Regions from separate parts of the Aminobacter sp. J44 genome, predicted to be linked through region 2. Evidence: predicted binding sites of a transcription regulator. Region 2 holds the regulator's gene; each other region holds the start of a gene.

Region 1 (5,876 bases), on a different contig from region 2:
CCGCCTTCTCGCGAGCCTCGGTCAGTTCTTCGCGCAGCGCGCCATACTCACCGCCATCGCGAATCAGCACGCTCACCGTTTCAGCGTCTTCATGCGTCCGCACGATCTCAATCTCGAACGGGCGGTAGTATGCACCGCCGCCGGCAGACGGCATGCGGATGCGCGCGGTGCAATGGCTTGCCTTGCCCGTGTCGCGTGTGGAAGCCAGCGCGCACATGAAGGCGACCCGGTCGGCGACATGGATGCGGTCGAACAGGCCAGTGCCGAGCAGCAGCGACGGATCGAGCCCAAGCAGCTCGGCCGCCTGCGCGGACGCGTTCACCGCCTCGCCATTGCGGCCAACACGGATGATCGCCGCATTGAAGCATTCTTCCGGCAGCAGGTCCGGTGCGACCCTGACGACGTTGCCGGCATCAGCACCATTCAGCGCACGTAGCGCGAGTGTCGCGGCATAGAGCACCGGCGACAGCCACAGCCAGCCCTGCCCTGCGGTCCAGGCTGCCTCAGGCGCGACGATCGCCGCACTGCAGACTGCCACCGCGGCAGCGGCCAGACCGAAATAGCCTGCCTTACGCGAGCGGGTAATCCAATACGTCTCGATCGGAAGTGCAGCCAGTAGCATCGCGGCCGGGGTACCGAGACCGCCGGCGAAACCGACTGCGAGCGAAAGCGCGACCGTTGCGAGAACCAGCGCCGCGACGCCTGCCTCCCGCGCGCGACCACGCGTCGAAAGAAGCAGCGCGCAAAGCCAGGTGAGGCCCACGGCAACACAAAGTGCGGAAACAGCAGTGAGAAGCCCGAAAGCAGATGCGGCTGCCTGCGCGATCAGCGGAGCAGCAACGAAGGGTCCAGCCAGCAGAACAGCGAGAAGACGGCAGTGTTCTGCCTTCTTCTCGTCAGTCGCCGAGGGATGAAGCAGGCGTTCGCAGCCTGCCTGCAGCCCCTCGAACCAGCGACCTGATCTGGTTGCTTCTGAACTCAACTCAACGCACCCGTACAACGTCCGCTTTGCGGATCGAACTCTTTGTCCGGAACCTCGCATCTGCGGTTTAAGGAATGAATAAACGCGAGGCCGAACCGGGGCCCGAAATGCCCTCGGGAAGCCATTAGCGGCGAGGAATTTGCCGCATGGTAAACAGAGGGTAAGTTGCTAGTCCGCAGCCGCTAGTCATGGCGCTTCCGCGCCTTTCGGACGAAAATTACAAGTTATCTCAATTTGTTGGGACAGGCCGCGGCGGGCCGAAAGCGAGGCTCGAAACGCCTGAAAACGCGCCTTCGGGCCCGATACATAAAATTTGAGTCAACTTTGCCGCAAATGTCACTCGTCATCTCAAGCGGGCATTTCAGGTTGCCCTGCATTATGAGCCCATGACAGGCGGAGCACCGCGTCCGCCAGACAGTCGAGGGTGCAACATGGGTTTCCTGATCAAGTCCGCTTTCTGGCTTTCCATCGTCCTGCTGCTCATCCCGTTCGGCACGAATTCCGACGACGAGCCGACGATCGGTGCAGTCGAGGCCTTCCTGGCCGCCCGCGCGCTGGTGGATGACATGTCGAGTCTGTGCGAACGCCGCCCGGATGTCTGCGAGGTTGGCCGCGCTGCCATGCAGACGATCGGCATCCGCGCCCGCGAAACCGCCCGCATCGCCTACACGACGCTCGACGAGCACTTCGGCAAGGACGCTCAGGAGGTCGAGATCGTCACCGGTTCCGTGCCGGCACAGCCGCAGCCGGAAGAAGCCGAGGCGGCCGAGTAATCTGCAGATCCGCGCTTTTCGGGTGACGGCCGCGCATCCACGCACTATATCGCGGTCATGACCACGACTATTGACTCCATCCGCGAAGACTTTTCCTTCCTTGACGACTGGGAGGAACGCTACCGTTACGTGATCGAGCTGGGTGGAGATCTCGAGCCCTACCCGGAAGAGGCACGCGACGACGCCCACAAGGTTCCGGGCTGTGTCAGCCAGGTGTGGCTTTACACCACGCGCGGAACAGGAGCCGATCCGGAGCTCACCTTCCGTGGCGATTCAGACGCCCACATCGTTCGCGGCCTCGTGGCAATCGTCCTTGCCCTCTACTCCGGCCAGAAAGCCTCCAGGATTCTCGAGATCGACGCCGAAGAGACGCTGCGTGCGCTCGGCCTCGACGAGCATCTGACGCCGCAGCGTGCCAACGGCCTTCGCTCGATGATCCGCCGTATCCGTGCCGAGGCGGAAAAGGCACTCGCCGCTTCCGCCGCCTGATCTCATCTGATGGCCGGGCGGTAGTCCGCTGCTCCCCAATGCAGGATCGGCCTTGCCTCGCGGCTTGCCCGCGTTTCCGGTTCGTAGTGCCGTGCCAACGCCGACAATGCCGACTTCAGCACCACCTTCGCCGAGCGCACCGGCCAGCCGCGTTCGGCCTCGACGGTTTCCAGACCTTTCAGGAAACAACACACGTCGATCAGGACGCCGGCGAGTTCAGGCCCTACCGCTTCGATCGCCTTTTCAACCCGCTGCCGCGCGGCCAGCGCCCTCATCGACAGGTCCTCGCCGCCGTTCCGCCACTGGCCTGAAGCTCCGGAGGCACCTCCCAGCGAGCCCCAGTTGATGCCGAGTCGTGGTATGATCCGCCCGTAGGTATAATCTTTCCGCAGCCGTTCTCCCGCCCGATACTCGCGCTCGTCGAGAAACCGCCTACCGTTGCGGTCGCGCCTGCGCCAGAGCAGGTCGAGTGGACTTTCGTTCTGGTTGACGATCACCCGCTCGGCGCCCGAGGCCCTCACCACGCTCGCAACTTCTCGCTCTTGATGCTGGGTAGCGTGCGCATCCGCCGGCGCTTCCGCCCGCTTGGCCGCCTTTCTGCCCACCTCGGTCAGCGCGACGGCCTCGCCGGTCATGGTAAGAAGTTCTGCGCGGGCAAGGCTCGCGAGCACGTCCGCCTCCTCGCCGATGACGCCCCTGTCGCCGCCGTCGAGCAGCACCCTGCCCTTCGTTGCCGCTGATTGCAGGCGCGCGCTTCCCTTTGCGAGGAAGGCCAAGAGCCTCCTCTGCCGCTTTTCATCGATCATCAGATAACCTCGTTGCCGCGTCCTTCCGTGAGGCCAAAGGCGGCCGCGATCACGCGTTCGGTAATGGAGACAATGCGGTCGAACTCAAGGTCGTCGCGCATGTCCTCGATCTGGTGGCAGGCATACAGAACCGTCGTCCGGTCGCGCCCAAAGCCGTGGCCGACGTCGCGCATGCTGAGCGCTAGCGTAACATGCGCCACGTACATCGCGATCTGCGTGACGCGAGCGATGTCGGCGGTCGACCGCCGCGGATTGCGCAGATCCTTGCTGCTGACGCTGAACAGCGCCGATGTGATGTCGATCACCGCATCGCAGATAGAAATGACGCGCTCTGACCGCGGCAGCTTGGCGAGCCCCGTTGTCCTGGCATCCCGCACGGGGTTCCTGCGGCTGCGGCCTTCTGCTGCTTCCGGGTTGCCACCCAACAGCACCGGCTGCTGGCAGCTTTCGCAGTATTCCCTCTCTGACTGTCTCGCCTGCTTCGCGGTCGTCGATCGCACGTTGAGCACCCCGTTGAAATAGGAATGCTTTCTTATATTCGATCAACGGGAGAGTGTGAACAAATCGAGAACAAATAGCTTAATGAAACGAACTCTTGCTGGAATTCATTTCGCTTTTTCCTCCGAACCCTCGCCACACTGCCGGAACTTATCCACTCGCTTCCAGGCCCCCCCAGAGTCCCCATCAGATAACCGACGAGGCATTCTGATGAACACTTTGCAGGACGAGATCCGCGCTTTCCGGCAGCGCAGGTCAGGCGAACACGACCACGCCCGACAGTTGATGGCGCTGCAGCTCTGCGCTGGCATGGACATGGAAAAAGCTCTGGAAGCGGATGGCGCGGAGCAGGAGCGGATCATCCTGCGCCTGCAGCGTCTGCTTGAGCGCGAGCGATTGCGCGGTATGCGCCGGCACTGGAGCTACGACCTCAACCGCCACATCTCGCTCAAGCAGGCGCTCGACCTGTTCCGCGCGCGGGCGGGCATAAAGCAAAAAGGGCAGCGATCTTTCGACCGCTGCCCTTTGGGCTCCAGCGTGACTGGATAATTCTTACTTTGCCTTGCGGCCGAGACCCATCTTCTTCGCCAGGTCCGAACGCGCTCGCGCGTAGTTCGGCGCGACCATCGGGTAGTTGGGGTCGAGGCCCCACTTCTCGCGGTACTGGTCGGGCGTCATGCCGTAGTGAGTCATCAGGTGACGCTTCAGCGACTTGAACTTCTTGCCGTCCTCGAGACAGATCAGGTAGTCGTCGTGGATCGACTTCTTCGGGTTAACCGCAGGCTTCTGCTTGTCGGTAGGAGCCTGTTCAACGGCGCCTTCTACCCGGCCAAGTGCAGCGTACACGTCTGCGATGAGGTTTGGCAGCTCACCGACCGGAACCGGATTGTTGCTGACGTAAGCGGAAACAACATCCGCGGTGAGCTCAATGAGCATTTCGCCATTTCTGGCGACAGTCTCGTTCGTATCCATTTTGGCCCCAATATTGGAATGTTAGTCATTTCCGCGGGCGATCTGGTGCCCGGAGGAAGACGCTGCAGCGGGTGCGTTGGCCACACCTTCCGATTCGCATCGTCACGGCATAAATGGTACTCTACGAAGAGTAAGTCAATTCAAAACTTGCGATTTTTTCCGTGAACCAAGTGGAAAACCAGTATTGGGACGGGCCACTAGTTGCGGCATTTGGTCGACGGGCGATTTAGACCACTGGCCGATAACTCTGACATTTGCCCGCAAATGCTGCAATTGACGATTTTTCGTCCTTGTGCAGCGATTGGATCAGAGGATATTCGCTAACCTGACAATTCTAGGAAGCCGCTATGTCCATTAGATCATCCAACTTTCTCCGAAAAGATGCACCTTTGCCGCACCGCAAGAAGTTCGTCCACACCGCACACGGAATTTCGCGGCAGGACGACTACGCGTGGCTTCGAGCGGATAATTGGCAGGAAGTGTTTCTTGCGCCGGATAAGCTGGATCCCGAGATCCGCGCTCACCTTGATGCTGAGAACGCCTACCAGCAATTGTTGATGGCCGACACAGCTGAACTGCGTAAGACCCTCTTCGAGGAGATGAGGGGCCGCATCAAGGAAGATGATTCAAGCGTACCAATGAGGGATGGCCCCTACGCCTATGGTACGTCCTTCGTCACCGGTGGCGAACATCCGAGGTACTTCCGCATTCCGCGTGACGGCGGCGACCAGCAGATCCTGCTCGATGGTGATGCCGAGGCAAAGGACCTTGCCTATTTCCGCATCGGCGGCGTTGACCACTCCGGCGACCACAAGCGCCTTTTGTGGGGCTATGATGACAAGGGATCCGAGTTCTACACGCTGAAGGTCCGTGACCTCGACAGCGGCACCGACCTGCCGGACGCGATCAGCAACACCGGCGGCTCCGGCGAATGGGACCAGTCGAACGGCGGCTTCTTCTATACGCGCCTCGACGAGAACCACCGCCCCTCGCAGATCTTTTACCACCGTCTCGGCGATGACGTCGTCAGCGACCGGCTGATCTACGAGGAAAAGGATCCCGGCTTTTTCATGGATGTCGGCGGCACGCGGCTGCGCGATTGGATCATGATCTCGATCGGTGATCACGAGACGTCCGAGTACCGCCTGCTGCCGGCGAACGACCCGTTCGCCACGCCGATAACGGTCAAGGAGCGCGAGACCGGCGTTCAGTACGACCTCGAAGAAGGCGGCGACGTCTTCTTCATCCTAACCAACTCGGGCGGCGCGAAGGACTTCCGCATCATGACCGCGCCGGTCAGCGATCCGCGCGAGGAAAACTGGACTGAACTCGTCCCGCACGAACCTGGCCGCCTGA
Region 2 (5,876 bases):
AGCGGTGCTGTGAGCGCCAAGATTGAAACGCTTACAGCAGGCACGCGCATCCTCGGCTCGGAGGTAACCACAAGGCTGACCGGCCGCGTGGAGTTGATCGAGCAACAGGCTTCCGGGCGGGTGAGACTGACGCTTCGGGTCCTCGACACCCGGCGGCCCGTGCTGCGCTATGCGCCGGACATCGTACGTGTCACTGCGAGTTCGATGCCGGAAAATGCCGGAATAGGAGAGGTCATCGAAAGCGTCGTCAGGCTTATCTCGCCCTCGGGTCCGGTACGGCCGTACAGCTATGACTTCTCGTTTCAGAGTTACTTTTCGGGCATCGGTGCAATCGGCTTCTTCATGGGCGCTCCCGAGATTGTGGAGGGCGAGAGGCCCGAGCCGGCCCTCTGGATGCGCGGAATGGCGTGGGTCCAAACCCTACGCCAGAAGATGGCCGCGCGGATCACCGAGACGATTGGCGGTCCGGAAGGAGCCATTGCAGCCGCTCTGATCACCGGCATCCGCGCCGGCATTCCGGAGCAGATCAACGAGGCGCTGCGCATCACTGGCCTCTACCACGTCATTTCAATCTCCGGCCTGCACATGGCCCTTGTCGGCGGCACGCTGATGGTCGCACTGCGCAGCGTCTTCGCGCTCGCTCCCAATTTCGCGATGCGGCGGCCGGTGAAGAAATATGCGGCGGTGATCGCTCTGCTAGCCGCCGCCTTCTACCTGCTCATCTCCGGGGCGGATGTCGCGGCGCAGCGCAGCTTCATCATGCTTGCGGTCATGCTGCTGGCGATCGTGTTCGACCGCGCGGCGCTCACCATGCGCAATCTCGCCATCTCGGCGATCATCATCTTGCTGATCTCGCCGCATGAGGTGGCAGGACCTTCCTTCCAGATGTCTTTCGCAGCAACCGCCGCACTCGTCGCGTCTTACGCTGCCTGGACTAGCTACCGCGCTGGACAGGAGCCGCGACGCCGGCGCAGTACGCCGTCCTTTCCGGGACGAATTGTACGGTACTCCTTCGCCGCTGCCATCGCCCTCGCCGCGACATCGATCATCGCCGGGGGTGCGACGGCCCTTTTTAGCGCGTGGCATTTTCAGCAAGTTTCGCCACTCGGCCTGTTCGCCAATCTTGCGGCGATGCCGATCGTGTCGGTGGTGGTGATGCCGATGGCGGTTGCCGCGTCGATCCTGATGCCGCTCGGGCTTGACGCCCTCCCGCTGCTTGCGATGGGCGAGGGGATCGCGGCGGTTATCACGGTCGCGCAGTGGCTCGCGGAGCGTTCGTTCTACGACTCTACCGGTGCAATTCCCGGCGCTTCTGTCCTCTTGTTGGCCGCTGGCCTCGCAATCCTGACGATGTCGCAGACGTCCCTGCGCTGGCTGGCAGCAGCGCCGATCGCCGCAGGCCTGACAGTACTTGTTCTTGTTGACGCCCGACCGGACGTCCTGATCGCCGAGGACGGCAGGCTCGTTGCGATGCGCCTGTCGGACGGGGCTGTTGCCGTCAACCAGTCGCGACCGCGCGGCTTTGCGCTTGAAAATTGGCAGCGCGCGATGCGGGCAACCACGGTAGTGCGGCCGCAAGCCGAAGACAACTCGCTCGAACACGGCTTCATCTGTTCAGGAAAGACCTGCACCGCCCGCCATGAAAACGGAAACACGATTGTCTACACGGCAGATGAGGACGCGGCACGTGATGCGTGCGGGCTGGCGGCGCTGCTCGTGCTCGCCGATGCTACATCGAGCGATCCCTGCGCGGGCTCAGGCACGTTGACGCTCACCACGCGCGATCTGGCGTTATACGGTGCAGCCGAAGTTCGATTTGACGCGCAAGGTCGGGCGCAAATCCGGCACGCCATCAGCATGCCATACCGGCCGTGGCATGATCATCGCCGCTTCTCGCGGGCTGCGCGCGGATTGCCTGAACGAACGACGGCCACACAAGGTGCGGCCGGCGCGAACAGTGAAACTAAGGAAACGGTTCAGTAGCGACGGATGAGGCCGACCAGCCTGCCCTGGACCTTCACTCGGTCCGGCCCAAAAATGCGGGTCTCATAGGCCGGGTTCGCAGCTTCCAGCGCAATCGAGTCGCCCTTCCGGCGGAAACGCTTGAGCGTTGCTTCCTCGTCATCGACGAGGGCGACGACGATGTCGCCTGGGGTTGCCGATGAGGTGTTTCGGATGATCACCGTGTCGCCATCGAAGATGCCGGCCTCGATCATCGAGTCGCCCTTGACTTCGAGCGCATAGTGCTCGCCGCCGCGCAGCATGTCCGGTGGCACGGCAATCGAATGGGTCTGCAGCTGAATCGCGCTGATCGGAACGCCCGCTGCAATGCGACCCATCACCGGAATGGCGATGCCGGATGCGGCATCGTCATTGCTCGGAACCTGCACGCGCGCAGGCTCCGGCGCCTTGCCCAAGCTGCCCTGGATCACGCTCGGCGAGAATTTTTTCGCTGAGTTGAGGCCCGGCGCGATCGAGTCGGGAAGGCGCAGAACCTCGAGGGCGCGCGCCCGGTTAGGTAGGCGGCGGATAAAGCCGCGTTCCTCAAGGGCGGTGATCAGGCGGTGAATGCCCGACTTGGACGCAAGGTCCAGCGCCTCCTTCATTTCATCGAATGAAGGAGGAATGCCCGTCTCCTTCAACCGCTCATGGATGAAGAGAAGCAGTTCGTGTTGCTTGCGCGTAAGCATCGGGCGCCCCTTGGAATCAGAAAAACAAACCCTGAACAAAACACTATATGTTCCATTTGTGTTCCGCAATCATTAATAGGCGCGCGCCCTGCTGCACGAGACGACGAGTTGTGGCACAAGGTGCTTCGATTGAAGTTCCAGGGGAGGGGCTGGTGGAACCAAGAGTCTTTGATGATCGGCTTTGTGCGCTTGGCGAGGGGCCGCTGTGGCATCCGGACAGGGAGCAGCTTTTCTGGGTCGACATCGTCGGCCAGAAGCTGCGGTCGCGGAAGGAGGAGAAGGTCTTCGAGTGGACTTTCGATGTGCCGGTCTCCGCCCTCGGCTGGATCGACCACGACAACCTGCTTGTAGCGGGGGCTGGCGGCCTGATGCGCTTTAATATCGAAAGCGGCTCGCGGGAGACGATCTGCCGGATCGAGCCGGATCGGCCAGATCTGCGCACCAATGACGGTCGGGCAGACCCGAAAGGGGGCTTCTGGATCGGTACGATGGGACGCAGGGCGGAACCGGGCTTAGGCACCATCTACCGCTACTATCGGGGCGAACTGCGAGCCCTCTACACGGGTATTGATATTCCCAACGCCACCTGCTTTTCGCCGGATGGCAAGTTCGCCTGTTTTGCTGATAGCCGGGAGCGCATCATCTGGCGCCAGGCACTGGACCGGGACGGCTGGCCGACGGGCGACCGGACGATTTTCCTCGACCTGCGGCAGGTCGCGACAAGTCCAGATGGAGCCATCTTCGATGCGGATGGCTTCCTCTGGGTGGCGTGTTGGGCGAAATCCTCCGTCGCGCGCTATGCGCCGAACGGACTCGAGGATCTCAGGATCGAGCTTCCGGTGAGCCAGATCACGTGTCCGGCCTTCGGTGGCCCGAACTGGTCCACGCTTTTCGTGACCACTGCGCAGGAAGGTTTATCTGCAGAAGCGCTTGCGAGCCAGCCGCTCGCTGGCGCCGTCTTTGCGGTCGAAACCGGGCTTAGGGGACAGCCTGATCCAAGGGTGATCCTTTAGCGGAAACTGGAGACCGGAGCCTTTGTCATTGATGGTGCCATGAAACCGCTCAAAATGCGGTGGTATGGGGCATTCATTGGTGGCCGAGTCTTGACCCGGTCGGAACGCGGATGCGACACATCAGATTGATGGGCGTCCGCTGCAGATTGGCCTCCATCTGATCAGGCGACGGAAAGCGATGAAAAAGACACTCGAACCGCAGGAACCGCGTTGGCTCGGCTCCGCCACTCCGACGCGGATCGCGCTGGTACCGCCTCTTTCGGCGGCGCGGTGGCTGCTGGTGCTGGTGTTTGCAGCCGGCATCTACTTCTTCCATGGCTTTCTGGTACCAGTCCTGGCGGCCCTGGTGATCGGTTTCGCCAGCTGGCCGGTCTACAGCGACCTGCTGCGCCGTTGCGGCAACAATCGCCCACTAGCGGCTTCGATCGCAATTGCGCTGATCCTTACCTTCCTCGTCGTGCCGGTGGTGCTCGCCATCAGTTACACGATCAAGGAAGTCGGCGTCTGGTTCACCTGGGCGGTGGAGGCAAACCGCACCGGCTCACCGCCGCCTGAATGGATGATCACCCTGCCGGGCGGCATCGGGCCGTGGCTCGACGAGCAGTGGCAGCGCTACATCGGCCATCCGGGCGCGCTGGGCGAACTGGTGCAGATCGTCAGCGGCGCGAATATCGGCTCGATCTACCGCGCCGTGCTTGCTGCCGGCACCGGTCTCTTCGACCTCCTGCTAACGCTGCTCTTCATGCTGATCGCGCTGTTCTTCGTCTACAAGGACGGGGAGAACTTCGTGAAGCAGGTGGACACGCTGGGCGAGCGGATCCTGCCGATGCGCTGGGAGCGCATTTCGCGCGTGGTCCCGGCGACGATCAGCTCGACCGTCATGGGCATGACGCTGATCGCGATCGGCGAGGGCATCGTTCTCGGCACGGCCTACTGGATCGCGGGCGTGCCCTCGCCGGTTACCCTTGGCGTCATCACCGGCGTCATGGCCCTCATCCCCGGCGGTGCGCCGCTCAGCTTCACGCTGGTCTCTCTCTATCTGGTTGCGTCTGGTTCACCCTTTGCCGGCCTTGGCCTGTTCGCCTGGGGTTCGATCGAACTCTTCATCGTCGACAAGACGCTGCGCCCGAAACTCGTGGGCGGGCCGATCAAGCTGCCGTTCCTGCCAACCTTCTTTGGCCTGATCGGTGGCGTGAAGACCATGGGCTTCCTTGGCCTGTTCATCGGGCCGGTGCTGATGGCGTTGCTGGTAGCTATCTGGCGCGAATGGCTGCATGAAATGCAGGCTTCTCCCGCCCCCGTCACGGTGGAAGTGCCGGAGGAAGAGTCCGTCAAGTCTACCCTTGCGGCAGGTTCGGGCGGGGCATGATCTTTGGCGCGGTTGCGCCAAGCCGACGCAGTATCCCAATTTTTCGGCATAAGGGGTTGACTGGGCGGCTGAATCTACGGCTTTTCAAATAATCCGGTCCCCCAACTCCCCTTTTGCCGAATCACGCGGAATGACTGACGCGAACCTGCTACTATTTTTGGTGTTGCTGCCGTTCGCAGGCAGCGTAGCGGCTTCGTTGCTTCCCCGGAACGCGCGCAACGCTGAGGCCTGGTTGTCGGGGCTGGTTTCGCTTGCAGCATTTACGATCACGGCCTTCCTGTACCCTGCAGTCAGGGAAGGCGGCGTGATCCGCCGCGAGGCGCAGTGGCTGCCGGAGCTAGGCGTCAATTTCACCCTGCGCATGGACGGTTTCGGCTGGATGTTTTCGGTGCTGATCACCGGCATTGGCCTGCTCGTCGTCATCTACGCACGCTACTACATGTCGCCGAAGGACCCTGTGCCGCGGTTCTTCTCGTTCTTGCTCGCTTTCATGGGTTCCATGCAGGGCCTGGTTATTGCCGGCAACCTGATCGTGCTGGCGATCTTCTGGGAACTGACCAGCATCGTCTCCTTCCTGCTCATCAGCTACTGGCACCACAACCAGGCGGCGCGTGACGGCGCGCGAATGGCGCTGACGATCACGGGCATTGGTGGACTCGCGCTGCTCGTCGGCCTGATGCTCATCGGCCATATCGTCGGCAGCTACGATCTCGACGTTGTGCTCGCCTCGGGCGACAAGATCCGCGGGCACGAACTCTATTCGACTGCCCTTGTGCTGATCCTGCTCGGGGCACTGACGAAAAG
Region 3 (5,876 bases), on a different contig from region 2:
CTCGTCGGTCTGTGGGTGAAGCTCCTGAAGATCCCGCTGCCATGGCTCTATGCCGGCATCCTTGTCTTCGCGACGATGGGCACGATTGCCGCGAATCCGTCGGTGGTGGAACTGCTGCTGCTCGTCGCCTTCGGCGTGCTCGGCTTCCTGATGCGACGGTACGACTATCCGATCGCGCCGGCGATCGTCGGCCTGATCCTCGGACCGATGGCGGAGCTGGCGCTGCGCCGCTCGCTGCAGATCAGTCAGGGCGACCCAATGATCCTGTTCCAGCACTGGAGCTCGGCGACGATGATCGGCATCGCCATCATCGCGTTGCTCGCTCCTTACGTGTTCAAGGGGCTGGCGCGGATGGGCCGCGACGAGGACTAGCCGCTCGTCCCACTGCGAAAATCAGGGCGCCGCGGGTCACCGCGGCGCCTTTTTCCTGTCCGTCCTCACCTATCGCGCCTTGGATTGGCGACGAGCCAACGCCGTTAGCCTTTCGGCTAAATGGACGCAGCTGTCGGGGCATGAATATGCTGGCGGGCAACTGAGCTGCCGTCCCGAAGGCTGCGAGACGTGACATCCGAACCCCAGCAGAAATTCTCCAGTACGCCAGCGGGCAGCGTCCTCTGGATGACCGCGCAAAAATGGTTCAGCAGGCTGAGCGGGCTGCTGACCGTCGTGATCCTCGCGCGGTTGCTCGCGCCTGCGGATTTCGGACTCGTCGCGATCGCGCTGTCGATCATCCCTTTCCTTACGCTGCTCTCCGACCTCGGCTTTTCCACCTATCTGGTCCAGGCGCAGAACCCGACGCCGGAGCATTTCAGCACCGCGTTCTGGTACTCCTGCATCGCAGGAACGATTCTCTCCTTCGGGCTTGGCCTGCTGGGCTATCCGCTGCAGATGTTCCTGGAGGTGAAGGACGTCGTGCCGATCCTGTGGGGGCTCGCGCCGGTCGTCCTGTTCGCTGCCGTGGGCTCGGTGCCCAATGCCATGCTGCGCCGCCGGATGCGGTTCGATCTGATCGCTCGTCAGGCGATGCTGTCCGGCGTGATTGGCCAGATTGTCGCAATAACCCTCGCGCTGAGCGGTTTTGGGGTCTGGGCGCTGGTCGCGCAGACGCTGATTGCCCAGCTTACCGGCACGGTGATGATCTGGATCGCCGCGCGATGGGTGCCGTCAAGCGCCTTCCACTTCGGCGAATTCCGCCGCATGGCGGTGTTCGGCTTCAATGTCGTCGCGGTTGAATTCACGGCCATGGCGCGGGCCTCGGCCGAGAACACGATCGTCGCCGCAACGCTTGGCCTCAACGGACTTGGTTATCTCAACGTCGCGCAGCGGCTGATCCAGGTTGCGCAGGACCTTACCGTCACGGCCATCACGCCGGTCTCGACGGTGGTGTTCTCGCAGCTTCGGGTGGACCGTAAGAGGATCGCGTCGGCTTACGACATGGCGCAGGCGGTGGCCTATGCGCTGGTGACGCCGATCATGGTGTTCATCGCGGTTTGCGCGCCGCTTCTCGTGCCGGTCATCTTCGGCCCGCAGTGGCAGCCGAGCATCGGCGCGGCACAGGGCTTTGCGATTGCCGGCATCATGACCATCGGCGCTGCCCTCGATCACGGCCTGCTCTACGGCCTCGGCAAGCCGGGAACCTGGTTCATCTACGCCGTCATCATCGATGGGCTCACCGTCGCCGTCACCTTCGTCACGGTGGCGCACGGTCTCGAGGCCGTGGCGATCGGATTTATCTTCGTGGCTCTGGTGGCGACGATGATGCGCTGGCCGCTGGTGACGTCGCAGATCGACGTCACGCTCGGCCAACTGGCCGGACAGTTTTCGCGGGTCATCCTGCTCGCGGGAGCAACCGGAGTCGCGGGGTACATCGCCTTCGACGCGGCTGCCGATCATGCGCCGCTGGTCAGGCTCGTGATTGCGGGCTGCGCGATCAGCCTGTGCTGGCTGGCGAGTGTTTACTTCCTGTTCCCGGCCGCCTTGACCGAGGGAAAGCGCCTGCTGCAGAAGGTGCTCGACCGGATAAGACCGGCAGCGGTCGTCGCCGACCGGTAGTTCCTCAGCCCGCGGCTTCGAGAGAACCTCTCAATCGCCGCAGCAGACTAACTGCAGCAGCGAGATCCTCTGCTGCAACGTCTCCGGCGATTGCCCCCAGCCACTTGCGGCGCGCGCCATCTGCCTGACGGTAGATATCACGCCCCCTATCGGTGACCTCAAGCAGCGGTGCGCGCCTGTCGCGCGGGTTATCAACCGTGACCAGCAGCCCCTCGCCGGCTAGCGCGTTCGCGATGCGCTGGACTGCCTGACGCGTGACGCCAGCCTCGCGGGCGATCTGGGCGACGGTCTGGCCCTCCGACTTTCGCATCACTGCGCCGAGGATCTGCCAGCGCGCACTCGTCAGCCCAAACGCACCAACCACCTCGTCGCCGGCGGCGAGCAGGCTGCCGTTGAGGCGAAAGACTTCCAGCACCAGCTGGCCAAGGTCTTCGGAGGTAGCTGACACGACGTGTTCTCCCGCTTCCTTTTTGACAATATGTTGTCAATCTGATTTAATCAAGCGGTCGGTTGAAGGAGAACGCCATGTCTGCCTCCCCCCTTTATCGCGTCGACAAGTTCATCGTCCCGCCGCAGTCGCTCGACCGCTTTCTCGAGCGGGTGAAGAAGACCCATGACGCGCTGGACCAAGCCGATGGCTGCGAGCGGAACCTGATCCTCGAACAGTTCGATGGACCGGGGCAGTTCAACGTCGTCACCTTCGTACAGTGGCGTGACGAGGCCGCCTATAAAGCGGCGCGTCAGGCCGCCCTCGCCCGCCAGACTGCCGAAGGCTTCGACCCGCAGGCCTTCATAAAGGAGCTGGGGGTCATGGCTGACATCGCCGTCTATCGCAGCGGTGGAGCTGTGGTGGCGTAAGCCGGGACCGTTACCTCTGGCCTACGCACCGGTAACGCTGACTTCGACTGCCGCGAAAATGCCATTCCAATGCAAAAAGCCCCGCCGGATGATCGGCAGGGCTTTCGTGGCTGCAGGCGCAGCCCTCTTTCAGAAGCCTGAGACGTTCTTAGAACGGAATCTCGTCGTCGAGGTCGCGCGAGTAGCCGCCACCGCCGCCGCCGCCCGAGCCGCCGCGATCATCGCCGGCGCCGGAGTAGCCGAAGTCACCACCACGGCTGCTGCCCTGGCCGCCACGGTCATAGCCGACCTGGCCGCCGCCCTCGCCGCGGCTGTCGAGCATCTGCAGCTCGCCGCGGAATTTCTGCAGCACAACCTCGGTCGTGTACCGGTCTTGGCCCTGCTGGTCGGTCCACTTGCGGGTCTGCAGCGAGCCCTCCACGTAAACCTTCATGCCCTTCTTAAGATACTGCTCCGCGACCTTGGCAAGGTTGTCGTTGAAGATCACGACATTGTGCCACTCGGTCTTTTCGCGGCGCTCGCCCGACATCTTGTCGCGCCAGGTCTCCGAGGTTGCGATGCGGAGATTGACGACCGGATCACCCGAATTCAGGCGCCGGATTTCGGGATCGGCGCCCAGATTTCCTACCAGAATGACCTTATTCACACTGCCGGCCATGACTCTCTCCTGCGCTCGTCCGAAACCAAAGAAATGTTCTGCACCTTAGAACAAGTGGGCCGGCGGTGCGCCGCCCGCTTCGGGGCCGGCGCATCTCGTCCACAGTTATATTGTTCGCTCTTTGTTCTTTACCAGATCATTGACCTGGCAGCAACCATGGTGCTGCGAACTCCCACACTCGCCAGCAAAAGATAGGGCCCCGCCGATCACTCAAGATCCAGACGGGGCCATAGGAACCTCTGTTCCCTGTACCGGCACGGAACTGCCGGAATTAATTCGGATGCGTCTCGGGCCGCTGCCCGAAGATCCGACTATGAGCCAAATTGTGGGTGAAGCAGTAGCCAACTCCGCTGGTTCAAGCGGGCCAGCGCCACAAATCCAGGGTTTGGACTACTGTGGCTTCGCTACGGGGCGAAGCCTATAACGTTGGTCAGGCGGGGTCATGCCTCCCTCCGTGCTAGGTTTCATCCTGTGTTGGTGGCTTCAAGCTGAGCCGCATACCTCGCGCCTCCGAGGTTTCTGCGAGCGGTAGCTCCGCGAGCTCATCCAACAGGTGTGAGTCTAAGATGCCGTGTCGCAAGGTCAACCCGCAAAGGGTCGAGCGAAACAATTCGTGATCCCCGACTGTTCCTCCGGGCGGGCTCCTGCCATAACACTGTCAGGAAGTCGTTCGCTCTCTGTTCTTTTTTCTTGCGCTTCGGGCTGGAACGCGCGAGAAGCTCTATCCGCCTACCTCGGTCAGGCTCGACGGGGAGCATCACAAGTACCATATAGGTTCGGCCGGTCCGATGCCGGCCTCAACCACCTGGCAGGGCGACGGACGGCTCATGGCTGACCATAAATTCATTTCCATCCACGGCGCGCGCGAGCACAACCTCAAGAACATCGATCTGGACCTGCCGCGTGACAGCCTGATCGTGATGACGGGACTATCGGGCTCCGGCAAGTCGTCGCTCGCCTTCGACACGATCTACGCGGAAGGCCAGCGCCGCTATGTCGAGAGCCTCTCGGCCTATGCGCGCCAGTTCCTCGAGATGATGCAGAAGCCGGACGTCGACCAGATCGACGGCCTGTCGCCGGCAATCTCCATCGAGCAGAAGACGACGTCGAAGAACCCGCGTTCGACGGTCGGCACCGTCACCGAGATCTACGACTACATGCGCCTGTTGTTTGCGCGTGCGGGCGTGCCCTACTCGCCGGTCACCGGCCTGCCGATCGAGAGCCAGACGGTCAGCCAGATGGTCGACCGCATCCTTGAGCTCGAGGAAGGCACGCGCCTCTATATCAGCGCGCCGATCGTGCGCGGCCGCAAGGGCGAATACCGCAAGGAATTCGCCGAGCTGCAGAAGAAGGGCTTTCAGCGCGTCAAGGTCGACGGCACCTATTACGAGATCGCTGATGTTCCCGCGCTCGACAAGAAGTACAAGCATGACATCGACGTGGTGGTCGACCGCCTTGTGGTGCGCAGCGACATCGCTTCGCGCCTTGCGGACTCGCTGGAAACCGCGCTGCGGCTCGCGGATGGCCTCGCCATCGCCGAGTTCGCGGACAAGCCGCTGCCGGCTGACCAGACCAGCGCCGACGGCGTGAACAAGTCGAAGAACGACACGCACGAGCGCATCCTGTTCTCCGAAAAGTTCGCCTGCCCGGTTTCGGGTTTCACGATCCCGGAGATCGAGCCGCGCCTGTTCTCGTTTAATAACCCGTTTGGCGCCTGCCCTGCCTGTGACGGCCTCGGTTCGCAGCGCGCCATCGACCCGAACCTCGTCGTTCCCGAAGAGCACGTCTCGCTGCGCGAGGGCGCGATCGCCCCGTGGGCGAAGTCCTCTTCGCCCTATTACCTGCAGACGCTGGAAGCGCTCGGCAAGGCCTACGGCTTCAAGGTCGGCGACCGCTGGCGCGATCTGAGCGAGGAAGCCAAGCACGCCATCCTGCATGGCACCGGCGACCGCAAGATCGAGTTCTCGTACGACGACGGCACCCGCGCCTACAAGACGACGAAGACCTTCGAGGGCGTCGTCACCAATCTCGACCGCCGCTGGAAGGAGACCGACTCCGCCTGGATGCGCGAGGAGATCGAGCGCTACATGTCGGCGACGCCCTGCCCTGCCTGCAACGGCTATCGCCTGAAGCCGGAGGCGCTGGCGGTCAAGATTGGTGGGCTGCACATCGGCCAGGTCACTGAAATGTCGATCCGCAAGGCGGACGAGTGGTTCCGTGGGCTGCCCGGCCTCTTGTCCGACAAGCAGAATGAGATCGCGGTGCGCGTTCTCAAGGAGATCCGCGAGCGCCTGCGCTTCCTGAACGA

The links. Region 2 encodes LexA, which represses DNA repair genes until DNA is damaged. Its sites were predicted from a motif close to TGTTCNNNNTGTGTTCNG; they were not measured.
Region 1: L610_RS20420 (cytoplasmic protein) is a predicted target of LexA. The motif match lies at 3,606-3,623, and genes of this name have one in related genera.
Region 3: uvrA (excinuclease ABC subunit UvrA) is a predicted target of LexA. The motif match lies at 4,236-4,253, and genes of this name have one in related genera.

What each region holds. Positions count from the first base shown of each region.
Region 1 covers NZ_VLJG01000006.1:87,257-93,132, forward strand. Annotated here, with positions in the region: gene L610_RS03580 (HAMP domain-containing sensor histidine kinase) at 1-982, opposite strand, end outside; gene L610_RS03585 (DUF5330 domain-containing protein) at 1,414-1,755, shown strand; gene L610_RS03590 (SufE family protein) at 1,813-2,244, shown strand; gene L610_RS03595 (DUF6456 domain-containing protein) at 2,247-3,050, opposite strand; gene L610_RS20415 (helix-turn-helix domain-containing protein) at 3,050-3,550, opposite strand; gene L610_RS20420 (cytoplasmic protein) at 3,759-4,097, shown strand; gene L610_RS03610 (MucR family transcriptional regulator) at 4,101-4,520, opposite strand; gene L610_RS03615 (S9 family peptidase) at 4,868-5,876, shown strand, end outside.
Region 2 covers NZ_VLJG01000023.1:124,675-130,550, reverse strand. Annotated here, with positions in the region: gene L610_RS10910 (ComEC/Rec2 family competence protein) at 1-1,983, shown strand, start outside; gene lexA (transcriptional repressor LexA) at 1,977-2,690, opposite strand; gene L610_RS10900 (SMP-30/gluconolactonase/LRE family protein) at 2,843-3,703, shown strand; gene L610_RS10895 (AI-2E family transporter) at 3,882-5,072, shown strand; gene L610_RS10890 (monovalent cation/H+ antiporter subunit A) at 5,203-5,876, shown strand, end outside.
Region 3 covers NZ_VLJG01000045.1:46,928-52,803, reverse strand. Annotated here, with positions in the region: partial or broken gene L610_RS15050 (tripartite tricarboxylate transporter permease) at 1-372, shown strand, start outside; gene L610_RS15045 (lipopolysaccharide biosynthesis protein) at 562-2,052, shown strand; gene L610_RS15040 (MarR family winged helix-turn-helix transcriptional regulator) at 2,057-2,500, opposite strand; gene L610_RS15035 (antibiotic biosynthesis monooxygenase) at 2,578-2,910, shown strand; gene L610_RS15030 (single-stranded DNA-binding protein) at 3,059-3,568, opposite strand; gene uvrA (excinuclease ABC subunit UvrA) at 4,396-5,876, shown strand, end outside.